One region of the Klebsiella sp. SYXHC3 genome, then DNA from elsewhere that is predicted to be linked to it. Evidence: predicted binding sites of a transcription regulator. Region 1 holds the regulator's gene; each other region holds the start of a gene.

Region 1 (7,078 bases):
CTCCCCTTATGTCACCGATGAATACCGCGACGCGCTGCTGGCGCAGTTCCCGCAAGCCCGCGCCCACGTCATTGCCGGCGCCGGACACTGGGTGCATGCGGAAAAACCCGAGGCGGTTTTACGCGCAATTCGCCGTTATCTGAGCACAATTGAAGCCTGAGTGGCTAAAAAACGCCCGACCGCGCGGCAGAATGCCCGCGGTCGTTGGCGCAGCGGTTCGCCTGATGTATTATGGCGCGCTATCTGCGCCGGCTATAGCCCGGCAGCTTGTTTCCCCGAAGTCACTCTGAATCATGGCAAAAGAACAAACGGACCGAACGACATTAGATTTGTTCGCAAATGAGCGTCGCCCGGGTAGACCGAAAACCAATCCGCTTTCGCGCGATGAACAACTGCGCATCAACAAACGCAATCAGCTCAAACGCGATAAGGTTCGCGGCTTGAAGCGCGTTGAGTTGAAGCTCAACGCCGATGCGGTCGACGCGCTTAATGAGCTGGCGGAAGCCCGCAACATGAGCCGCAGCGATCTTATCGAAGAGATGCTGATGCACCAACTGGCCTGCCTGCGTAACCAGGGCGAAGTCTGAAAAACGCAAAAAAATCGCTTTCATGTAGCAGAGTGTGCACCAGGACGTTATTGCTGTTTCCGCGCCCTTCCCTGTTCTGCTATGATTGCCGTTAACTGTAGGCATAATGCCACTACCACATCATTAAGTTTCAAGAGGTTATTTTACTCATGGCAATCATCGGCATCTTTTTTGGCAGCGACACCGGCAACACCGAAAATATTGCAAAAATGATCCAAAAGCAGCTCGGTAAAGACGTTGCTGAAGTTCACGACATTGCCAAGAGCAGCAAAGAAGATCTGGAAAGCCACGATATTCTGCTGCTCGGCATCCCAACCTGGTACTACGGCGAAGCGCAGTGCGACTGGGACGACTTCTTCCCGACGCTGGAAGAGATCGACTTCAACGGTAAGCTGGTAGCCGTCTTTGGCTGCGGCGACCAGGAAGATTACGCAGAATACTTCTGCGATGCGCTGGGCACCATTCGTGACATCATTGAACCGCGCGGCGCAACCATCGTTGGCCACTGGCCGACCGCGGGCTACCACTTCGAAGCGTCTAAAGGCCTGGCGGACGACGATCACTTCGTCGGTCTGGCGATTGATGAAGACCGTCAGCCGGAACTGACCAACGAGCGCGTTGAGAAGTGGGTGAAGCAGATTTCCGAAGAGCTGCATCTGGAAGAAATCAAAAACGCCTAAGAATCAAACAGCGCAGCTATTAAGCTGCGCTGAATTAATAGATAAAAGCAATCAAACTAATAGCTACAAGTTTTTAACTTTTCATCACATATCTGTACAATGTCCTCTGATTCCACGAGGTCACGTGACACAGTTTGTAGCTGGTAATTCGTTTTTGACAGCTTACAAGGCGCGATGGTTGCAGTTTTCATTTCAGAGTAGCAGCTCTATAATGAGACGCATTACATCGGGTGATTCTCTGTATTGCTTCCCTTTAAAGGAAGCCGATCTTTAGCAACAGGACAGATTCCGCATGACTGACAACAATATCGCATTAAAGAAGGCTGGCCTGAAAGTCACACTTCCCCGACTGAAAATTCTGGAAGTGTTGCAGGAACCGGATAACCATCACGTCAGTGCGGAAGATTTATACAAACGCCTGATCGATATGGGTGAAGAGATTGGTCTGGCTACCGTTTACCGCGTGCTGAACCAGTTCGACGATGCAGGCATCGTGACTCGCCACAACTTCGAAGGCGGTAAATCCGTATTCGAGCTGACTCAGCAACACCACCACGATCACCTGATTTGCCTCGATTGCGGCAAAGTGATCGAGTTCAGCGATGATTCTATCGAATCCCGCCAACGTGAAATTGCTGCGCAACACGGCATCCGCTTAACCAACCACAGCCTGTACCTCTACGGCCACTGTGCGGAAGGCGACTGCCGCGAAGATGAACATGCCCACGATGCGGTGAATAAATAATTTCCCGTCTCGTATGTAATGAAAAGCCAACCTGAAGGTTGGCTTTTTTTATGGGCGAAATCCGCCTGAATGCGTATTCTGTCAGAGCCTAACGCCTTGTACGGAGAGTCACTATGGAGCTGCGCCAGCTACGCTATTTTGTCCGCATCGTGGAAACAGGCAGTATGGGCCGCGCCGCGCTCGATCTGAATATTGGCGTTTCTGCGCTCAGCCAGCAAATGGCGCGTCTGGAAAATGAACTCGCTATCCGCCTGCTGCAACGGACTTCGCGCGGCGTAATGCCCACCAGCGCCGGCCTCGCCTTTTACTCGCAGGCGCAACTGGCGCTGCGCCATGCTGACGATGCCATTCTCGCCGCGCGTGAAGCACGCCTTTCCGGTCACGTCAGCGTCGGTATGGCGCCGAGCACCGCTTCTGTGCTGGGCGTACCTTTTATCAACGCCATGCGCGAAAGCTACGCCGACGTCCGCCTGCACCTGGTGGAAAGCCTCTCCGGCAATCTGGAACGGATGATCAACACCCGCCAGCTCGATTTAGCCATCGTTTTCCAGAAAGAGAAGATCCTGCGCTGGAGCGCCCGACCCATTCTTGAGGAACGTCTGTTCCTGATTGGCGCCCATGACGTGCTGGCGCCGCTGCCCGGCGATAGCATCTCTCCGGACCAGCTTGCCGCCATCCCGCTGATTATGCCAAGCCAGGGACATGGCCTGCGCGGCAGGCTGGACGCTATTTGCCAGGAGCACGCCATCAACGTTGACGTGGTGGCTGAAATCGATGGCCTGGCCCTGCTGATGCGCGCCGTCCGTGACGGGCTCGGCGCCACGCTGCAGCCGGGCGCGGCGATTTCTCATCTCGACAGCGAGGCGCTAAGAGTGATCGGCGTCGATAATCCGGTACTAAGCCGACCTAATTTTCTGGTCAGTCTCTCAGATGACGAACTCACCCCGGCAGGCCTTGCCGCGCGCGTGATACTGACCAAAGTCATGCGTCAGCTTGTAGAAACTGGCTGCTGGCCGGGCGCCAGCCTTTACACTTCCTAAACCCCTCTTTAGCTTTACGCCATAGCGCCTGTCGCTCCTGCGCCTTACATTTCCATTACAAATTTAACAATTAGTCAAAGCGTAATGGAGCCGATAATGGTGGATGTACTGGTGATTGGCGGCGGCAACGCCGCGTTATGCGCCGCCTTAACCGCCCGGGAAGCAGGCGCATCCGTACTGCTGCTGGAAGCCGCGCCGCGGGAATGGCGGGGCGGTAACTCTCAGCACACGCGTAACCTGCGTTGTATGCACGATGCGCCGCAGGATGTCTTAGTAGACAGCTACCCGGAAGAAGAATACTGGCAGGATCTGCTGCGCGTCACCGGGGGCAACACCAACGAAGCGCTGGCTCGCCTGGTGATCCGCACTTCGTCGCAATGTCGGGACTGGATGCGCCGTCATGGCGTTAACTTTCAACCGCCCTTATCCGGCGCCCTGCATGTCGCCCGCACCAACGCCTTTTTTATGGGCGGCGGTAAAGCCCTGGTCAATGCCTATTACCGCAGCGCCGAGCAGATGGGCGTGCAGATCCGCTATAACACGCCGGTGCAGGCGCTTGAATTACGTGATGGCGAATTCGTCGCCGCGCTGGCAGGCGCCGAGCGGATCGCCGCGAAAACCTGCGTGCTCGCCGCCGGCGGTTTTGAATCTAACCGCGAGTGGCTGCGCGAAGCCTGGGGGCAAAATGAGCGCGGCGAGTGGCCTGCCGACAACTTTCTCATCCGCGGCACCCGTTTTAACCAGGGGGTGCTGCTCAAATTTATGATCGACGCCGGAGCCGATATCATCGGCGATCCTTCACAGTCGCACTGCGTCGCCATTGACGCCCGGGCGCCACTCTATGACGGCGGCATCTGTACCCGCGTCGACTGCGTGTCGCTGGGGGTGGTGGTGAACCGCGATGCCGAGCGCTTTTATGATGAAGGGGAGGATTTCTGGCCCAAACGTTACGCCATCTGGGGCCGTCTGGTCGCCCACCAGCCGGGGCAAATCGGCTATTCGATCATCGACAGTAAAGCCGTTGGACAGTTTATGCCGCCCGTTTTTCCGGGCGCCCAGGCCAATACCATCGCGGAACTGGCCCGCCAATTGGGGCTGGATGGCGAACGTTTGTCGCAGACCATCGCCAGCTACAATGCCGCCTGTACGCCAGGCCAGTTCGACCATACCCGTCTTGATAACTGCGCTACCTCCGGCCTGACGCCGCCAAAAACCCACTGGGCGCGGCCTATCGATACGCCGCCTTATTATGGTTATGCCCTGCGTCCAGGGATCACCTTCACCTACCTCGGGCTGTACGTCAATCAACACGCCGCCGTTCACTTTGCCGGTAAGCCGAGCCGCAACCTGTTTGTCGCCGGCGAAATGATGGCTGGCAACGTACTGGGCAAAGGCTATACCGCCGGCGTAGGCATGTCGATCGGGACCACATTCGGCCGCATTGCCGGTCAGCAAGCCGCCCTGGCGGCGCAGCAGGAGAAACATCATGAAGTCGCTTGAAAAGCTGATCATCGAGGCGCAAATCATCACCGAACCGGAGGCGGAAGTCGAACGGGTGATGCAGGTCTGTAACGCCTGCCGCTATTGCGAAGGGTTTTGCGCCGTATTCCCTGCCATGACCCAGCGTCTGGCATTCGGCAAGGCGGATATTAACTATCTGGCGAACCTGTGCCACAACTGCGGCGCCTGTCTGCACGCCTGTCAGTATGCCCCGCCGCACGAGTTTGCGATTAATGTTCCCAAAGCAATGGCGGAAGTGCGGCTGGAAACCTATCAACATTACGCCCGGCCCGCCGCTTTCGGCAGTTTATATCGCCGTGCGGGGATCGCCACGGTGCTGGCGCTGGTCGCGGGTCTTGTTCTGTTTCTGCTGCTGGCGATGGGGCTTAAAGGTTCGCTGCTGCACCCGCCGCTGGCCGGTGATTTCTACCAGATTTTCCCGCATAACCTGCTGGCGTGGATGTTCGGTTCGGTTTTCATTGTGGCCATTGGTTTATTGATGAGCGGGGTGATTCGTTTCTGGCGCGAGATCTCGCCTGGCCAACCGCAAGCTGGTGATATCGCCAGGGCCTCGCATGATGCGCTGACGTTGAAATATCTCGACGGTGGCCACGGTAAAGGCTGTAACGAGGCCGATGATGCCTTCACGCTGATGCGCCGCCGTTTTCACCACTTCACCTTTTACGGCTTTATGCTCTGTTTCGCCGCCACGCTGGTGGCTACGGGCTATCACTATTTCGCCGGCTGGGAAGCGCCCTATCCGTTCTTCAGCGTACCGGTGCTGCTTGGCACACTTGGCGGCATCGGGCTACTGGTGGGCCCGGCGGGTTTGCTATGGCTGAACCTGCGCCGCTCGCCGCTGCACGGCGACGCACGGCAAAAACCGATGGATCGCGCTTTTATCCTACTGTTGCTGCTGACCAGTTTTACCGGGCTCGCGCTACTGGTGGGCCGGGACACCTCGTGGATGGGCATTCTGCTCGCTATCCATCTCGGGGTGGTGATGGCGCTGTTTTTAACGCTGCCTTACGGAAAATTTGCCCACGGATTTTATCGCTGTGCGGCGCTACTCAAGTGGGCGATTGAGAAACGCCGCGGAAAACAGGCGGCAGTCGCAGGTGACTAACCCGCCCCTCTTACCTCTATAAAAACAAGATAAAGACAATGGAGAGCACACCCTATGACCCAACCAACCTCGCGCGCCGGTACCTTCGGCGCAATTCTCCGCGTAACCAGCGGTAATTTTCTCGAGCAATTCGACTTCTTTCTGTTTGGTTTCTATGCCACCTATATCGCCAGGACCTTCTTTCCGGCAGAGAGTGAGTTCGCGGCGTTGATGCTCACCTTTGCCGTATTTGGTTCCGGTTTCCTGATGCGCCCCATCGGCGCGGTGGTATTAGGAGCTTATATCGACAGGATCGGTCGCCGCAAAGGGCTGATGGTCACCCTGGCGATTATGGGCTGCGGCACGTTACTGATTGCGCTGGTGCCGGGCTACCAAACCATCGGCGTGCTGGCGCCGGTGCTGGTCTTAATTGGCCGTTTGTTGCAAGGATTCTCGGCCGGGGTCGAGCTCGGCGGTGTGTCGGTCTACCTGTCGGAAATCGCCAAACCGGGGAAAAAGGGGTTCTATACCAGTTGGCAGTCCGCCAGCCAACAGGTCGCCATCGTCATGGCGGCGCTGATTGGCTACGCGCTGAACGAGACGCTGGGTCACGACGAGATTGCAGAATGGGGCTGGCGCATTCCCTTCTTTATCGGCTGCCTGATTATCCCGCTGATTTTCGTGCTCCGGCGTTCGCTGCAGGAGACCGAAGCGTTTCTGCAGCGTAAGCATCGTCCCGATACCAAAGAGATACTGACCACTATTGTTAAAAACTGGCGCATCATCAGCGCGGGCACCTTACTGGTGGCGATGACCACCACCACCTTTTATTTTATTACCGTCTATACCCCAACTTATGGCAGAGCGGTACTGCATCTGAGCGCACGCGACAGCTTGCTGGTCACGATGCTGGTCGGTATCTCTAACTTTATCTGGTTGCCGATTGGCGGGGCGCTGTCAGACAAAATAGGCCGCCGTCCGGTACTGATGGGAATTACCGTCCTGGCGCTGCTGACCACCTGGCCGGTGATGCAATGGCTCACCGCCGCGCCGGATTTCACCCGCATGACGCTGGTGCTGCTGTGGTTCTCGTTCTTCTTTGGTATGTATAACGGCGCAATGGTGGCGGCGCTAACGGAAGTGATGCCGGTCTACGTTCGCACCGTGGGCTTTTCGCTGGCGTTTAGCCTCGCCACCGCTATCTTCGGTGGGCTGACGCCGGCTATCTCTACCGCACTGGTCGAAATCACCGGTGATAAGAGCGCGCCAGGCTGGTGGCTGATGTGCGCGGCCCTATGCGGATTCGCCGCCACCGCCATGCTGTTCATGCGTCTGAGCCGCGGCTATCAGCCAGCGGAAATACCGCGTTAAAATAGCGACGGGCGGAGTGTGCGCTCCGCCCGTTTACGCTTAACTGTCTG
Region 2 (7,078 bases), on a different contig from region 1:
AAGCGTCGGGCGCGATGATATCTGGCGCGCTCCATTCGGCGGACAGCTTGCCAGAAACGTCAATGAGTGCCGCCAGCGCCTGATCCATCGGGATCCGGCTGAACCAGTGATCGCCAACCCGCGCGGCGAACGGCTGGATTTCGATGGTTTTCTCCGTTGGCAAATGATGTGTAAAGCCGGCGGTAATCGTATCGGTAAAGCGCGTACCCACGCAGATGATGGCATCGGCGCTTTCCATCGCCTCGCGAGTCTGCGGCGCGCTGGCGATCCCGCTATAGGTCCCGGCAAAACCTGAGCCTTGTTCGTCAAATAGCCCTTTCCCCATCAGCATGGTGGCGTGGGTTATCGGCGCGGACTTAACCCACTGCTGTAGTGTGTTTTGCAGACCGTAACGCTGGGCGAGAAAATCCGCCAGCAGCGACACGCGACGGCTGCTGCGTAACAGTTTGGCCGCGTGCTCGCGAAAGCCGGCAAGCTGGTTTTCATCGGCCGCCGGGCCCTTAATGACCAGCGCGCGGGCCGGCGGCACCGCGCGGGCTTTCGCCACGTCGGCAGGCAGCATCAGATACCCTGGGCGGTGGTGGGTCAGCATGTCGCTTAATATCCGGTCAATTTCATGACAGGCGTTGCCCGCCGTTAGCGTCGCCTGAGTACAGGTAATTTGTTCGCTCATCCGCGAGAAATGGGTGAAATCACCATCGCCGAGCGTATGGTGCAGGAGTTCACCGCGCTGCTGCGCGCCAGTCGAAGGGGCGCCCACAATATGCAGCACCGGGATATGTTCCGCATAACTACCGGCCACCCCATTCAACGCGCTTAACTCTCCTACGCCATAGGTGGTTAGCAGCGCGCCAGCGCCTTTTATACGCGCATAGCCGTCTGCGGCGTAGGCCGCGTTCAGTTCGTTAGCACAGCCGACCCATCCCAAATCTTGATGGGCTATCACGTGATCGAGAAACTGTAAGTTGTAATCACCAGGTACGCCGAACAGGCGATCGATACCACAATCTACGAGACGATCCAGCAGATAATCGCCAATGGTGTAAGTCGGTTGCATATCCATAATCCTTGTTGTTGTGCAGGTATTCTGAGTATTAGATATGCGTTTTACCTGTCCAGATTGTGAGCAACAAAGAGGGTGGAAAGCAAAATTTACGCGTTTTCCCCATATACTCCGCGTGCAACATTGATTAGTGTAAACGTATACACACCCTGTTTTGATGCGGAGGAAGTATGGTTTACCAGGCAAGCGACACGCGTTATCAGGCCATGGAGTACCGCCGATGCGGGCACAGCGGCCTGAAGCTACCGGCGATATCTCTCGGCCTGTGGCATAACTTTGGCGATGAAACACAGGTAGAGATCAGCCGCCAGTTGCTGCGTCACGCCTTCGACCTTGGTATTACCCACTTCGACCTGGCGAACAATTACGGCCCACCGCCGGGATCGGCGGAGAGCAACTTCGGGCGGATCCTGAAAGAAGATTTTCTGCCCTACCGCGACGAACTCATCATCTCCAGTAAAGCGGGCTATACCATGTGGGACGGCCCTTATGGCGACTGGGGATCGCGCAAGTATCTGGTCGCCAGCCTCAACCAGAGCCTGAAGCGGATGGGCCTTGAGTACGTCGATATCTTTTATCACCACCGCCCGGATCCGGAGACGCCGCTGGAGGAGACCATGCGGGCGCTGGATCATCTGGTTCGCCAGGGGAAAGCACTTTACGTTGGTTTATCAAACTACCCGCTTGAGCAGGCGCGTCAGGCTATCGCTATCCTCAACGATCTCGGCACGCCTTGCCTGATTCACCAACCCAAATATTCGATGTTTGAACGTTGGGTGGAAGAAGGATTATTAGCGATGTTGCAGGCCGAAGGCGTGGGAAGTATAGCGTTTTCACCGCTTGCCGGCGGCCAGTTGACCAACCGCTATCTAAACGGTATTCCGCCAGACTCGCGCGCAGCCAGCAATAGCCGTTTTTTACAGCCGGAACAGCTCACCGCCGAGCGGCTGGAAAAAGTCCGCCAGCTTGACGCCATTGCCGGGCGCCGTGGACAGAAGCTCTCACAGATGGCGTTAGCCTGGGTGCTGCGAGAAGATAAGGTGACGTCAGTGCTGATCGGCGCCAGTAAAACGGCGCAACTGGATGATGCCGTAGGCATGTTAAGCAATCGCCAGTTCAGCACTGAAGAGTGTGCCGCTATTGACGCGATCCTTGCGGTGTAAACTCATTTTTACTTTGGCAAAAAATGCTATTTCTTGCGATTTAAGAGTTCCCTGATGCTACGTCTCTTTACCGGCTCGTAATATCTGGTTAACAGGTCATTTAAGACCCGATCGTGAGGAGAAGAGTATGTTCAGGTCACTGATTCTGGCTGCGGTACTACTGGCATGCGCGCCGGTTATCGCTAATGCTGGTGAAATCACCCTGCTGCCATCGGTAAAATTACAAATTGGCGATCGTGACGGTTACGGTAACTACTGGGACGGTGGCGGCTGGCGCGACGGTGATTACTGGCGTCGTCATTATGAATGGCGCGATCACCGCTGGCATCGCCATGATAACGGCTGGCATCGCGGTTGGGATAAACGCGGCTGGGATCGTGGTCGCGCTTACGAGCGCGGCTATCGCGAAGGCTGGAACGATCGTCGTGGCGGCTGGGGCCGAGGCCCGGGCGGCGGACGTGGTCACGGCCACGGGCACCACTAATTGATAAAGGGAGCGCAAGCTCCCTTTTTTGTTGCCGTATTAATCTAATGCTGAACCAATAATCAGCCAGCCGTTCAGCGCCACCACAATCGCCACAATCAGCCAACCGATGCGTTTTACCCACCGACTATTAACCAGATCGCCCATTAACCGCGCATCGCTGGTAAAAATTAGCAGCGGCACCAGCGCCAGCGCAATCCCGAAGCTCAGCAACACCTGACTCATCACCAGGATACGCGTCGGGTCAAGCCCCATCATAATCACGATAAATGACGGCAGCATGGTGATTGTCCGGCGAAACCACAGCGGAATATGGAAGCGGATAAACCCCTGCATCACGACCTGCCCGGCAAGCGTTCCGACTACCGTCGACGAGAGACCGGCGGCAACCAGACTGAGACCAAAAACCGTCGCGGCGGCATGGCTGAGCAGCGGTTCGAGAGTTAAATAAGCCTGGTCGAGATCGGCCACGCCGGTGTGGCCGTTGAAGTGAAACGCAGCGGCGGCGGTCGCCATCATCGCCAGGTTAACGAAACCAGCGATGGTCATCGCAATCGCCACATCCCAACGCGTGGCGTTATAGCGTTCTTTGCGCGACCCATCGTGCAGGTTCTGCGTCAGCGACGAGTGCAGATAAATAACGTGCGGCATAATCGTCGCGCCGAGTACCCCGGCGGCAAGGAATACCGCCTCACCATTAGGCAGACTCGGAATAACCATGCCTTTGGTCAGCGGCGCTAACGCCGGCTGCGAGAAGATAAGTTCAACCACATAGGCCGCTGCTACAAACAACAGTAGCCCGCCAATGACTTTTTCCAGCGGTTTCTGCCCGCGACGCTGCAACATCAGGATCAGGAAAGTCGCGACACCGGTCAGCACCGCCCCCTGCAATAAGGAAATGCCGAGCAGCAGCTTAAAGCCGATGGCCGCACCGATAAATTCAGCCAGATCGGTCGCCATGGCGATAATTTCCGCCTGTACCCAATAAAACCATACCACCGGGCGCGGGTAGTGATCGCGGATCTGTTCCGCGAGGTTTTTACCGGTGGCGATACCAAGCTTGGCCGATAACACCTGAATCAGCATCGCCATCAGGTTCGCCCAGACCACTACCCATAATAATTGATAGCCAAAGCTGGCGCCTGCCTGGATATTCGTGGCGAAGTTACCCGGATCGATGTAGCCGATGGCAGCAATGAACGCGGGGCCCATCAGTGCGAGCCTCATCTTGCGCGCTGCGCGACCGCTGCTATTCTCAACGCGACTGCTAGTCATTTTCTGCCCCTGGAAATATAGCCTTTGCTATGTTTAATGCTATCAAAATGCGAATGATTATCAAGTTCATTTAGAAAGGTGATAATGATTGCTTTGATAGGAGGGAACGATAGTAGGCCAAACAACAAAACGGGCGTGAAGCTGTGGACAACGCGCCTTTCATCAGATTAGTACATTAATGCAACTTTTAATACCTTTGCATAACATAACAAAAATGTACGATTGATCACTATTTTTGTTATTGGTCACATATCCTTGCAATAGTGTGGATTCGATCTCGTTTTATTTAGGCTTGTTGCATAGAATGTGCACGGAAATTTAACCTGCCTCATATTTGGAGCAAATATGGACCGCGTCTTGCATTTTGTCCTCGCGATCGTTGTGGTGGCTATACTGGCCTTGTTGGTCAGTCACAACCGTAAGCAGATCCGCATTCGTTATGTTATTCAATTACTTGTTATTGAAGTTTTGCTGGCCTGGTTCTTCCTGAACTCCGATGTCGGTCTGGGTTTTGTGAAAGGCTTTTCCGAGATGTTCGAGAAACTTCTCGGTTTCGCCAACGAGGGCACCAACTTCGTATTCGGTAACATGAACGATAAAGGTCTGGCCTTCTTCTTCCTGAAGGTTTTGTGCCCAATCGTCTTTATTTCCGCGCTGATTGGTATTTTACAGCATATTCGCATTCTACCGATTGTCATCCGCGCTATCGGTACCGTGCTGTCGAAAGTTAACGGCATGGGTAAACTGGAATCTTTCAACGCCGTCAGCTCGCTGATCCTCGGTCAGTCGGAAAACTTCATCGCCTATAAAGATATTCTCGGCAAAATGTCGCGCAACCGTATGTACACCATGGCGGCAACCGCGATGTCTACCGTTTCGATGTCTATCGTCGGCGCGTATATGACTATGCTGCAGCCGAAGTATGTGGTTGCCGCGCTGGTGCTTAACATGTTCAGCACCTTTATCGTCCTGTCGCTGATTAACCCGTACCGCGTTGAGCAGAGCGAAGAAAACCTGCAGATGTCCAATCTGCACGAAGGTCAGAGCTTCTTCGAAATGCTGGGCGAATACATTCTGGCAGGCTTTAAAGTAGCGATTATCGTCGCGGCGATGCTGATCGGCTTTATCGCGCTGATTTCCGCACTCAACGCCCTGTTCGCGACCGTCACCGGCTGGTTTGGCTACAGCATCTCCTTCCAGGGGATCCTCGGCTACATCTTCTATCCGGTTGCGTGGGTGATGGGCGTGCCGGCGAGCGAAGCGCTGCAGGTGGGCAGTATTATGGCGACCAAACTGGTGTCTAACGAATTCGTGGCGATGATGGATCTGCAGAAAGTGGCAGCGACGCTCTCCCCGCGTGCGGAAGGTATCATCTCTATCTTCCTGGTCTCCTTCGCCAACTTCTCTTCTATCGGTATCATCGCTGGGGCAATTAAAGGCCTGAATGAAGAGCAGGGTAACGTGGTTTCCCGCTTTGGCCTGAAACTGGTTTACGGTTCCACGCTGGTCAGCGTGTTGTCAGCTTCCATCGCTGCGCTGGTGCTGTAATCCCAAACTGACGTTAATAGCATAACAAGCCGGGCAGCGTTATCGCCCGGCTTTTTTACGCCTTTAATTCGCTTAACGGCTGCGGTTTGCCAATCAGGTAACCCTGTAAATAATCGACGCCCAGCGCCAACAGCATCGCCTTTTGCGCCTCTGTCTCGACGTACTCTGCGACTACCGTAAGCTGTTTCGCCCGCGCGATTTCGATTATGGATTTGACGATAATCGCATCAAGCTGGTCGCTCTCGATTTCGTGCACGAAGCAGCCGTCAATTTTTACGATATCCGCCTGCAGGCTCTTCAGACGCTCATAGTTCGCGTAACCGGTACCGAAGTCATCAATGGCGATAGCGCAACCGAACTCACTCAGCAGCTGAATATTATGCATGCTGGTATCCGCATTCGAGAACGCCTGCTCCTCGGTTATCTCAATCGTAATATACGCAGGCGATACGCGATAACGCTTAAACAATGCGATAATCTGAGCGGCGCTATCCTTTTGCATCAGCGTATACGGCAGCAAATTGACGGAGAAGCGTCGGCCAGGATGGTGATCGATCTGGCTGAACAGCGTTTCCAGAACCAGCATATCGAAACGCTGGCTGAGGTTGAACTGCGCAATAAGCGGAATAAAACGATCCGGCGTGATAATCGTCTCGCCGCAACGCATACGGGTGAGGATTTCGTAATAGCCCTCCCCTTCTGCGTTCTGAATCGGCTGCGCATACAGCAGGAGGCTACGCTCGTTCAGCGCTTGTTTTATTTTCGTCAGCATCCGTACCTGTTCGGTCGTTTGATCGGAAACCTCTTCCTGCGCGATATCTAACGCCAGCACCCGCTGCACGGCGCCAGCCTGCTCCGATAACCAGCTAAGCTGGCCAAGCATGGGGTGTAATTCGGTCTCAATGCCGCTGTAACTACCCCACGCCGCGCCAAACTCTAAATCCAGATCCTGGTTATGCCAGTTAAATTTAGCGTGGTTAAGCATCGAGACGATGTGGTTTAACCGTGCCGCCGGTTCCGGCCCCTCTATCACCAGCAATAACTCGCTACCCGGGAGCTGATAAATTTTATCGTGGTGATCCAGGAGCGGCTGCAGACGGCGGGCTATTTGCCGTTTGCACTCTACACGCATCATCATGCCGTAGTGACGGCTAAGGAAGTCCAGGTTTTCGATACGCAGGCTGCTAATAACAACCCGAGGCGATTGGCGCAAATGCCCTTCCAGCGCCCGCAGATTGGGTAACCCGGTTAACGGATCTTCTTCAGCCCGATCGCGCCAGCGCTGTTTAATTCTCTCGCTACGCGAATAAATATCCGTCATGTAAAACAAACAAATCGTGAATGAAATTAACACCGACAGGACAAATGACAAGGAGTACCCCGATTGAACGCCCTGGAGAAAATTTTTGTTATAGGCCACTAAAAAGAATGCCGAAATAGCCCAGGTAATGCGAATTAATTCATGCCCCAGCCGGCCGATACCGATGAAGTAGAGAATAAAAATAATCGGCACCAGATATCCAGCAATTAAATCTGAATCAAAAG
Region 3 (7,078 bases), on a different contig from region 1:
GTAACGGCGCTGGATATGAAAGGCTTCTCGCTGACCACTATCGTGCTGGAAGAGAGCATCGAAAAGGCGCTGCTGTCGGATGTCGAAACCGCCAGTTGGCAGAAGCCGGTGCAGCCGAGGGCTGTTAATATCATGCCGTCCGCGCTCGCCAGCGCACGCGTCGCCTTTACGCCATCGGCCAACCCGCAGGTGGGCGATTACGTGGCACAGGTGACCAGCACCCTCTCCGGCCTCGAAACCCATCTCAACGCGCTTGACGCCAAAGTGGGCGACGGCGATACCGGCTCCACTTTCGCCGCCGGCGCGCGTGAGATTGCCGCTCTATTGCAACGCCAGCAACTGCCGCTCAATGATTTACCCACGCTGTTCGCGCTAATTGGCGAACGCCTGACGGTGGTGATGGGCGGCTCCAGCGGCGTATTGATGTCGATTTTCTTCACCACCGCCGGGCAGAAGCTGGAGCAAGGCGCCAGCATGGCGGAAGCGCTGAACGCCGGTCTGGGGCAGATGAAATTTTACGGCGGCGCCGATGAGGGCGACCGGACGATGATTGATGCTCTACAGCCGGCGCTGGCGGCGCTGCTGGCCGAACCGGATAATCTGCAGGCCGCTTTCGCCGCGGCGCAGGCCGGTGCGGATCGCACCTGCCAGTCGAGCAAAGCCGGCGCCGGACGCGCCTCCTATCTCAATAGCGAGAGCCTGCTCGGCAATATGGACCCCGGCGCCCACGCGGTGGCGATGGTGTTTAAGGCGCTGGCGGAACGCTAAGCCTGACCCGGTGGCGCTGCGCTTACCGGGGCGACATAACACCATTGAAAGGTAGCCCGGAGAAGGCGCAACGCGCCGCCATCCGGGTTTACCACACTGCCGATTATTTGCTATGCCAGTACGCCTGCGAACGCACCAGTTGCTGATCGATACTCGGCACCTCAAAGCGCGCCAGCAGCGATTTCACCACGCCGCCTTCTCCGGTCAGCCAGATAAAATAATCTTCTGACGGTACCTTAATCTGAGCCAGCCGCTCGGCGACGAACGCCGGGTTGTGGCCTACCACCCATTCGATATTAAAGCCGTCGAGATCCGCCAGATAATCTTTATACGAAGCATCCGCGACGGTGACGATGGCCGTCACCTGCGGCGTCACCGGCAGCTGACGTAATCCCAGCAGGCGACGGCGTAGCGCCGGCATGCCCGACTCGTCACAGACATAAAGCTGCCAGGCGTAATCTTCCGGCACCACCAGCGAACCGCGCGGCCCGCCGATCACCAGCTTATCGCCGACGTTGGCTTCCAGCGCCCAGCGGCTGGCAATACCGCCATCGTGGATATAAAAATCGTAAGCCAGCTCGTGGCGTTCGGCATCGTACAGCGGCGTGTAGTCGCGGGTCGCCGGGCGCACGCCCTCGCCCCAGTTAATGCCTTCGTCGGTCACTTCCGGCGGTGTAAATACGCTGCCCACCTGCGGGAAAAACAGTTTGGTGTGGTCGTCAAAACCTTGTGAAACAAAGCCATCCAGCGCCTCGCCCCCCAGCACGATCCGCTGGAACGCCTGGCCGATACGCTCAACGCGCAGCACGGTTAATTCGCGAAAACGTAGTTCGTTACGCACGCGCTGCGGGTATTTAGTTTGATTGATTATTGTCATCCGTCATCGCCTTGGTGAAGGGTAAATAGATATATCTAAACTCAGTGCAAATGATAATGATTGCCATTAATGAAAATGGCAAGTTTTTTTTGATATAAATTACAGGAAAGCTTCATCAAAGCTAAAAACAACAATAAAACAATTAATATCAATCAATTATAAATTACACATTGTCTTTTTTTACTATTTAGATATAAATTAGATATATCAAAAATATGCAGGAGAACTGATGCGACATCATCATGAAGAAGGCCACGGCGAACAGGGCCGTCGCGGCGGCGGACGCCGCCAGCGTTTCTTTGGCCACGGCGAATTGCGCCTGGTGATCCTCGATATCCTTTCGCGCAACGCCAGCCACGGCTATGAGCTGATTAAAGAGATTGAGGCGCTGACGCAAGGCAATTACAGCCCCAGCCCAGGCGTTATCTACCCGACGCTCGACCTGCTGCAGGATCAGGGATTGATTAGCGTAGAAGAGGAAAATGGGCGTAAAAAAATCGCTATCACTGAAGAGGGACGCCGCCTGTGCGCCGAAAGCGGCGAGCAGTTAAGCCAAATTCAGACGCGCCTGCAGGAACGCATGATCGGCTGCGAATTGCGCAAAAATCCGCAGATGAAACGCGCGCTGGAAAACTTTAAAGCGGTCCTGGACCTGAAGGTCAACCAGCAGAGCATCAGCGACGCGCAGTTGAAACAGATCATCGGCGTGATTGACCGCGCGGCGATGGAAATCTCCCAACTCGATTAACCTCTCGCACCACAATGGTTCCCAGGCTGCTCCATCACGCAGCGGCCTGCACCACCCCACGTCATACCGCTTCACACCCCAACGGCAGTTTATCTTGCAGCCTCAGGAATAAAACGTGCCAATATTTAAGTTATGAGATTAAATTTCGCACAATTGCGCCTTAACTTTGCGTTTATCCCGATTTTCATCGTCGCTGCCAGGCTGGCGTAATCCCTGCAATACTTAATTCAGTATCATGTGATACGCCCCCCCAGGAGCACATTTTGAACAGGTTACCTTCCAGCGCATCGGCTCTGGCCTGCAGCGCGCACGCACTGAATCTCATTGAGAAGCAATCGCTCTCCCATGACGAAATGAAAGCACTGAACCAGGAGGTGAGAGAATACTTTAAAGAACATGTGAACCCGGGGTTTCTGGAGTATAGAAAATCGGTCACAGCCGGCGGGGATTACGGAGCCGTAGAGTGGCAAGCGGGAGGGTTAAATACGCTTGTCGACACCCAGGGACAGGAGTTTATCGACTGCCTTGGTGGGTTTGGCATCTTCAATGTAGGGCACCGTAATCCAGTTGTGGTATCCGCCGTCGAAAATCAACTCGCGAAACAACCGCTTCACAGCCAGGAGCTGCTGGACCCGCTGCGGGCGATGCTGGCGAAAACGCTGGCGGCCTTAACGCCCGGCAAGCTCAAATACAGTTTCTTCTGCAACAGCGGCACGGAATCGGTGGAAGCGGCGCTGAAGCTGGCAAAAGCCTATCAGTCTCCGCGCGGCAAATTTACCTTCGTCGCCACCAGCGGCGCGTTTCACGGTAAATCGCTGGGCGCGCTGTCGGCCACCGCGAAATCGACCTTCCGCAAACCGTTTATGCCGCTACTGCCGGGCTTCCGCCACGTGCCGTTCGGTGATATCAACGCCATGCGTTCCATACTGAGCGAGTGCAAAAAAACCGGCGATGACGTCGCGGCGGTGATCCTTGAGCCTATCCAGGGCGAAGGCGGCGTGATCCTGCCGCCGGCGGGTTACTTACCGGCGGTCCGTAAACTGTGCGACGAGTTTGGCGCGTTGCTGATCCTCGACGAAGTACAGACCGGCATGGGCCGCACCGGCAAGATGTTCGCCTGCGAGCATGAAAACGTGCAGCCGGATATTCTGTGTCTGGCTAAAGCGCTCGGCGGCGGCGTAATGCCGATCGGTGCAACGGTAGCGACGGAAGAGGTCTTCTCGGTGCTGTTCGATAACCCATTCCTGCACACCACCACCTTCGGCGGCAACCCGCTGGCCTGCGCGGCGGCGCTGGCGACGATCAACGTCTTGCTCTCACAGAACCTGCCGGCGCAGGCTGAGCAGAAAGGCGATCTGTTGCTGGACGGCTTCCGTCAACTGGCGCGCGAATATCCGGATCTGGTGAATGAAGTCCGCGGGAAAGGCATGTTGATGGCTATTGAGTTTGTCGATAACGAGATTGGCTACAACTTTGCCAGCGAGATGTTCAGACAGCGGGTGCTGGTCGCCGGGACGTTAAACAACGCCAAGACGATCCGCGTTGAACCGCCGCTGACGCTCACCCTCGAACAGTGCGAACAGGTGCTGAAGGCGGCGCGCAAAGCGCTGGCGGCACTGCGCATTTCGGTCGAAGAGACATAATTCACACCCGACCCTCTCCCGTCGGGAGAGGGTCTTTTCACGTTATACCACCCGCACGCCTGCCGGCATGACGCGCTCCGGCGTCAACAGCACGCTTTCGCTTTCATCCTCGGTTTCCGCGCATAACAGCATGCACTCAGAAGTTTCACCACGCATTTTGGCTTTCGCCAGATTACACAGCACCACTACCGTTTTTCCCAGCAGCTCCTCTTCGCTGTAGTAGGGCACCAGGCTAGTGACCGTCTGCAGCGTACGGTCGCCGACATCAATTCGCGCGATGTACAGTTTGTCAGCATTGTCATGGCGCTTCACCTCGACAATCTTGCCGACGCGCATCTCCAGTTTGGCAAAATCAGCGTAAGCTACGGTATCCATCTCTCACCTCCAGTAAATTTTTACTAAAAGATAGCAAGTTTTTGCTGTTCATCTGCATAATGCTGATAATAATGCTACTTCTGTCACGCTATCACCGGGGAAAACAGCCCTCGCGCGCAGGCGTTTTTTACTGAAATAAGGTGCAGGACGCGACGCTTGCTTTACAATAGATGGGCAAACATGGGCAACGTCCGATAAAGGAAAAAGATGGCAACGCTAAAAGACATTGCGACCGAAGCGGGTGTTTCGCTGGCGACGGTTTCCCGGGTGTTAAACGACGATCCCACCCTGAACGTGAAAGAAGAGACCAAGCATCGCATTCTCGAAATTGCGGAGAAGCTTGAATATAAAAGCAGCAGCGCGCGTAAAACGCAGGTCCTTCCCGTCGGCCATCATCATATCCTGGCGCTGTATAGCTACCAGCAAGAGCTGGAAATTAACGACCCTTACTATCTCGCCATTCGCCACGGTATTGAAACCCAGTGCGAAAAGCTCGCCATCGAGCTCACCAACTGCTATCTCAATAACACCCTGCCCGAGCTGAAAAAGGTCACCGGCGTATTGATTATCGGCCAGCCGACGCGCGAGCTGCGCGAGACCGCCAGCGCGCTGACCGACAATATCTGCTTTATTGATTTTCACGAAGCCGGCAGTCCGTACGATGCGGTGGATATCGACCTGGTACGTATCGCCAAAGAGGTGGTCGACTTCTTTATCCAGCAGGGCGCGTCGCGCATTGGATTTATCGGCGGCCAGGACCAGCCCGGCAAGGCCGATATTCGCGAAGTGGCGTTTGTGGAGTACGGTCAGTTGAAGGGCGTAGTTTCAGCCGATGATATCTGGCGCGGCGGTTTTTCCAGCTCGTCCGGTTACGAGCTGGCGAAGCAGATGCTGGCGCAAGCGGAGTTTCCGCGGGCGCTGTTTGTCGCCTCGGACTCCATCGCCATCGGCGTGCTGCGCGCCATCCACGAACGCGGGCTGGCGATCCCGGAAGATATTTCGCTGATTAGCGTCAACGATATCCCCACCGCGCGCTTTACCTTCCCGCCGCTGTCGACGGTGCGGATCCACTCCGAAATGATGGGCAGCCAGGGGGTGAACCTGCTGATCGAGAAGGCCCGCGATGGCCGCGCCCTGCCGCTTAACGTTTTTGTTCCTAGCGTGTTGAAGCTGCGCGGCACCACCCGTTAATCCAACCACATCCCGGCGGCGCTGCGCTTGGCCGGGCTACCGGTCCTGCCCGGAACGCCATTCTGTAGGTCGGGTAAGGCGAAGCCGCTACCCGACACAAAGCGGTTCATTTTGTGATCGAGTTAAAGTAAATCATCCCTGGCGATTTTATTTAGTAAAAGTTTTACTAAAATGAGTTTTATCTTATTAAGCCGTTCAGGGAGGCGATATGAATCGCTGGGAAAACCTTCAACTCACTCATGAAAACAGGCTGCCGCCGCGGGCGTATTTCTTCTCTTACGACTCACTGGCCCAGGCGCGGACCTTCGCCCGCGAAACCAGCAGCCGCTTCCTGTCCCTCAGCGGGCAGTGGAACTTTCGCTTCTTCACCAACCCGTTGCTGGTACCGGAGAGCTTTACCTCATGCTATCAGTACGAGTGGGGGCCGATTACCGTACCGGGCATGTGGCAGATGGAAGGCCACGGCCAGCTGCAGTACACCGACGAAGGTTTCCCCTTCCCCATCGACGTGCCCTATGTCCCGACCGATAACCCAACCGGCGCCTACCAGCGCCTGTTCACCCTCGGCGACGGCTGGCAGGGCAAACAAACCATCATTAAATTCGATGGCGTCGAAACCTATTTCGAAGTCTACGTTAACGGCCAGTACATCGGCTTTAGCAAAGGCAGCCGCCTGACCGCCGAGTTCGATATCAGCGCGGCGGTGAAAACCGGCGACAACCTGCTGTGTGTGCGCGTGATGCAGTGGGCGGACTCCACCTATATTGAAGATCAGGACATGTGGTGGTCAGCGGGCATTTTCCGCGACGTCTATCTGGTGGGGAAAAATCCGCTGCACGTACAGGACTTCACCGTGCGCACCGATTTTAACGATGACTACATCGACGCGACCCTCTCCTGCCAGCTGACGCTGGAAAACCTGGCTCCGCAGACGGCGGCGGCGACGCTGGAATATACCCTGTTCGACGGCGAAAAGGCGCTTTATTCGGGCAACGTCGGTCAACTGCAGGTCAGCCAGCAGCTAAACACCGGCTTCACAATTGATGTGAGCGCGCCGCAGCAGTGGTCGGCGGAAAGCCCGTATCTCTATCATCTGGTGCTGACGTTAAAAAACGCCGCCGGCGAGGTGCTGGAAATCATCCCGCAGCGCGTCGGTTTCCGCGATATCAAAGTGCGTGACGGCCTGTTTTATATTAATAACCGCTACGTGATGCTGCACGGCGTGAACCGCCACGATAACGACCATCTGAAAGGCCGCGCGGTCGGCATGGATCGCGTGGAAAAAGATCTGCTGTTGATGAAGCAGCACAACATCAACTCGGTGCGCACCGCTCACTATCCGAACGACCCGCGTTTCTATGAAATGTGCGATATCTACGGATTGTTCGTGATGGCGGAAACCGATGTGGAATCCCACGGTTTCGCCAACGTCGGCAACCTCAGCGCCATCACCGACGACCCGGCCTGGGAACACAT

What was found. The regulator Fur, encoded in region 1, represses iron uptake genes when iron is present. The targets are predictions, from matches to a motif close to ATAATAATGAGAACNACTATCAA.
Region 2: the regulator Fur is predicted to act here: its motif matches at 4,027-4,049, upstream of AC2CGP_RS06955 (Nramp family divalent metal transporter).
Region 3: the regulator Fur is predicted to act here: its motif matches at 1,696-1,718, upstream of AC2CGP_RS13485 (siderophore-interacting protein).

Annotation. Positions count from the first base shown of each region.
Region 1 is NZ_JBXUNG010000003.1:455,119-462,196, reverse strand. It holds gene ybfF (esterase) at 1-160, shown strand, start outside; gene ybfE (LexA regulated protein) at 294-587, shown strand; gene fldA (flavodoxin FldA) at 737-1,267, shown strand; gene fur (ferric iron uptake transcriptional regulator) at 1,560-2,012, shown strand; gene tcuR (tricarballylate utilization LysR family transcriptional regulator TcuR) at 2,126-3,052, shown strand; gene tcuA (FAD-dependent tricarballylate dehydrogenase TcuA) at 3,149-4,552, shown strand; gene tcuB (tricarballylate utilization 4Fe-4S protein TcuB) at 4,539-5,678, shown strand; gene tcuC (MFS transporter) at 5,733-7,028, shown strand.
Region 2 is NZ_JBXUNG010000001.1:1,432,437-1,439,514, forward strand. It holds gene AC2CGP_RS06940 (alpha-keto acid decarboxylase family protein) at 1-1,057, opposite strand, end outside; gene mgrA (L-glyceraldehyde 3-phosphate reductase) at 1,234-2,226, shown strand; gene AC2CGP_RS06950 (DUF2502 domain-containing protein) at 2,354-2,710, shown strand; gene AC2CGP_RS06955 (Nramp family divalent metal transporter) at 2,750-3,985, opposite strand; gene nupC (nucleoside permease NupC) at 4,331-5,533, shown strand; gene AC2CGP_RS06965 (EAL domain-containing protein) at 5,589-7,078, opposite strand, start outside.
Region 3 is NZ_JBXUNG010000004.1:333,513-340,590, forward strand. It holds gene AC2CGP_RS13480 (glycerone kinase) at 1-768, shown strand, start outside; gene AC2CGP_RS13485 (siderophore-interacting protein) at 872-1,645, opposite strand; gene AC2CGP_RS13490 (PadR family transcriptional regulator) at 1,875-2,393, shown strand; gene ygjG (putrescine aminotransferase) at 2,657-4,036, shown strand; gene AC2CGP_RS13500 (tRNA-binding protein) at 4,079-4,411, opposite strand; gene ebgR (transcriptional regulator EbgR) at 4,619-5,602, shown strand; gene ebgA (beta-galactosidase subunit alpha) at 5,811-7,078, shown strand, end outside.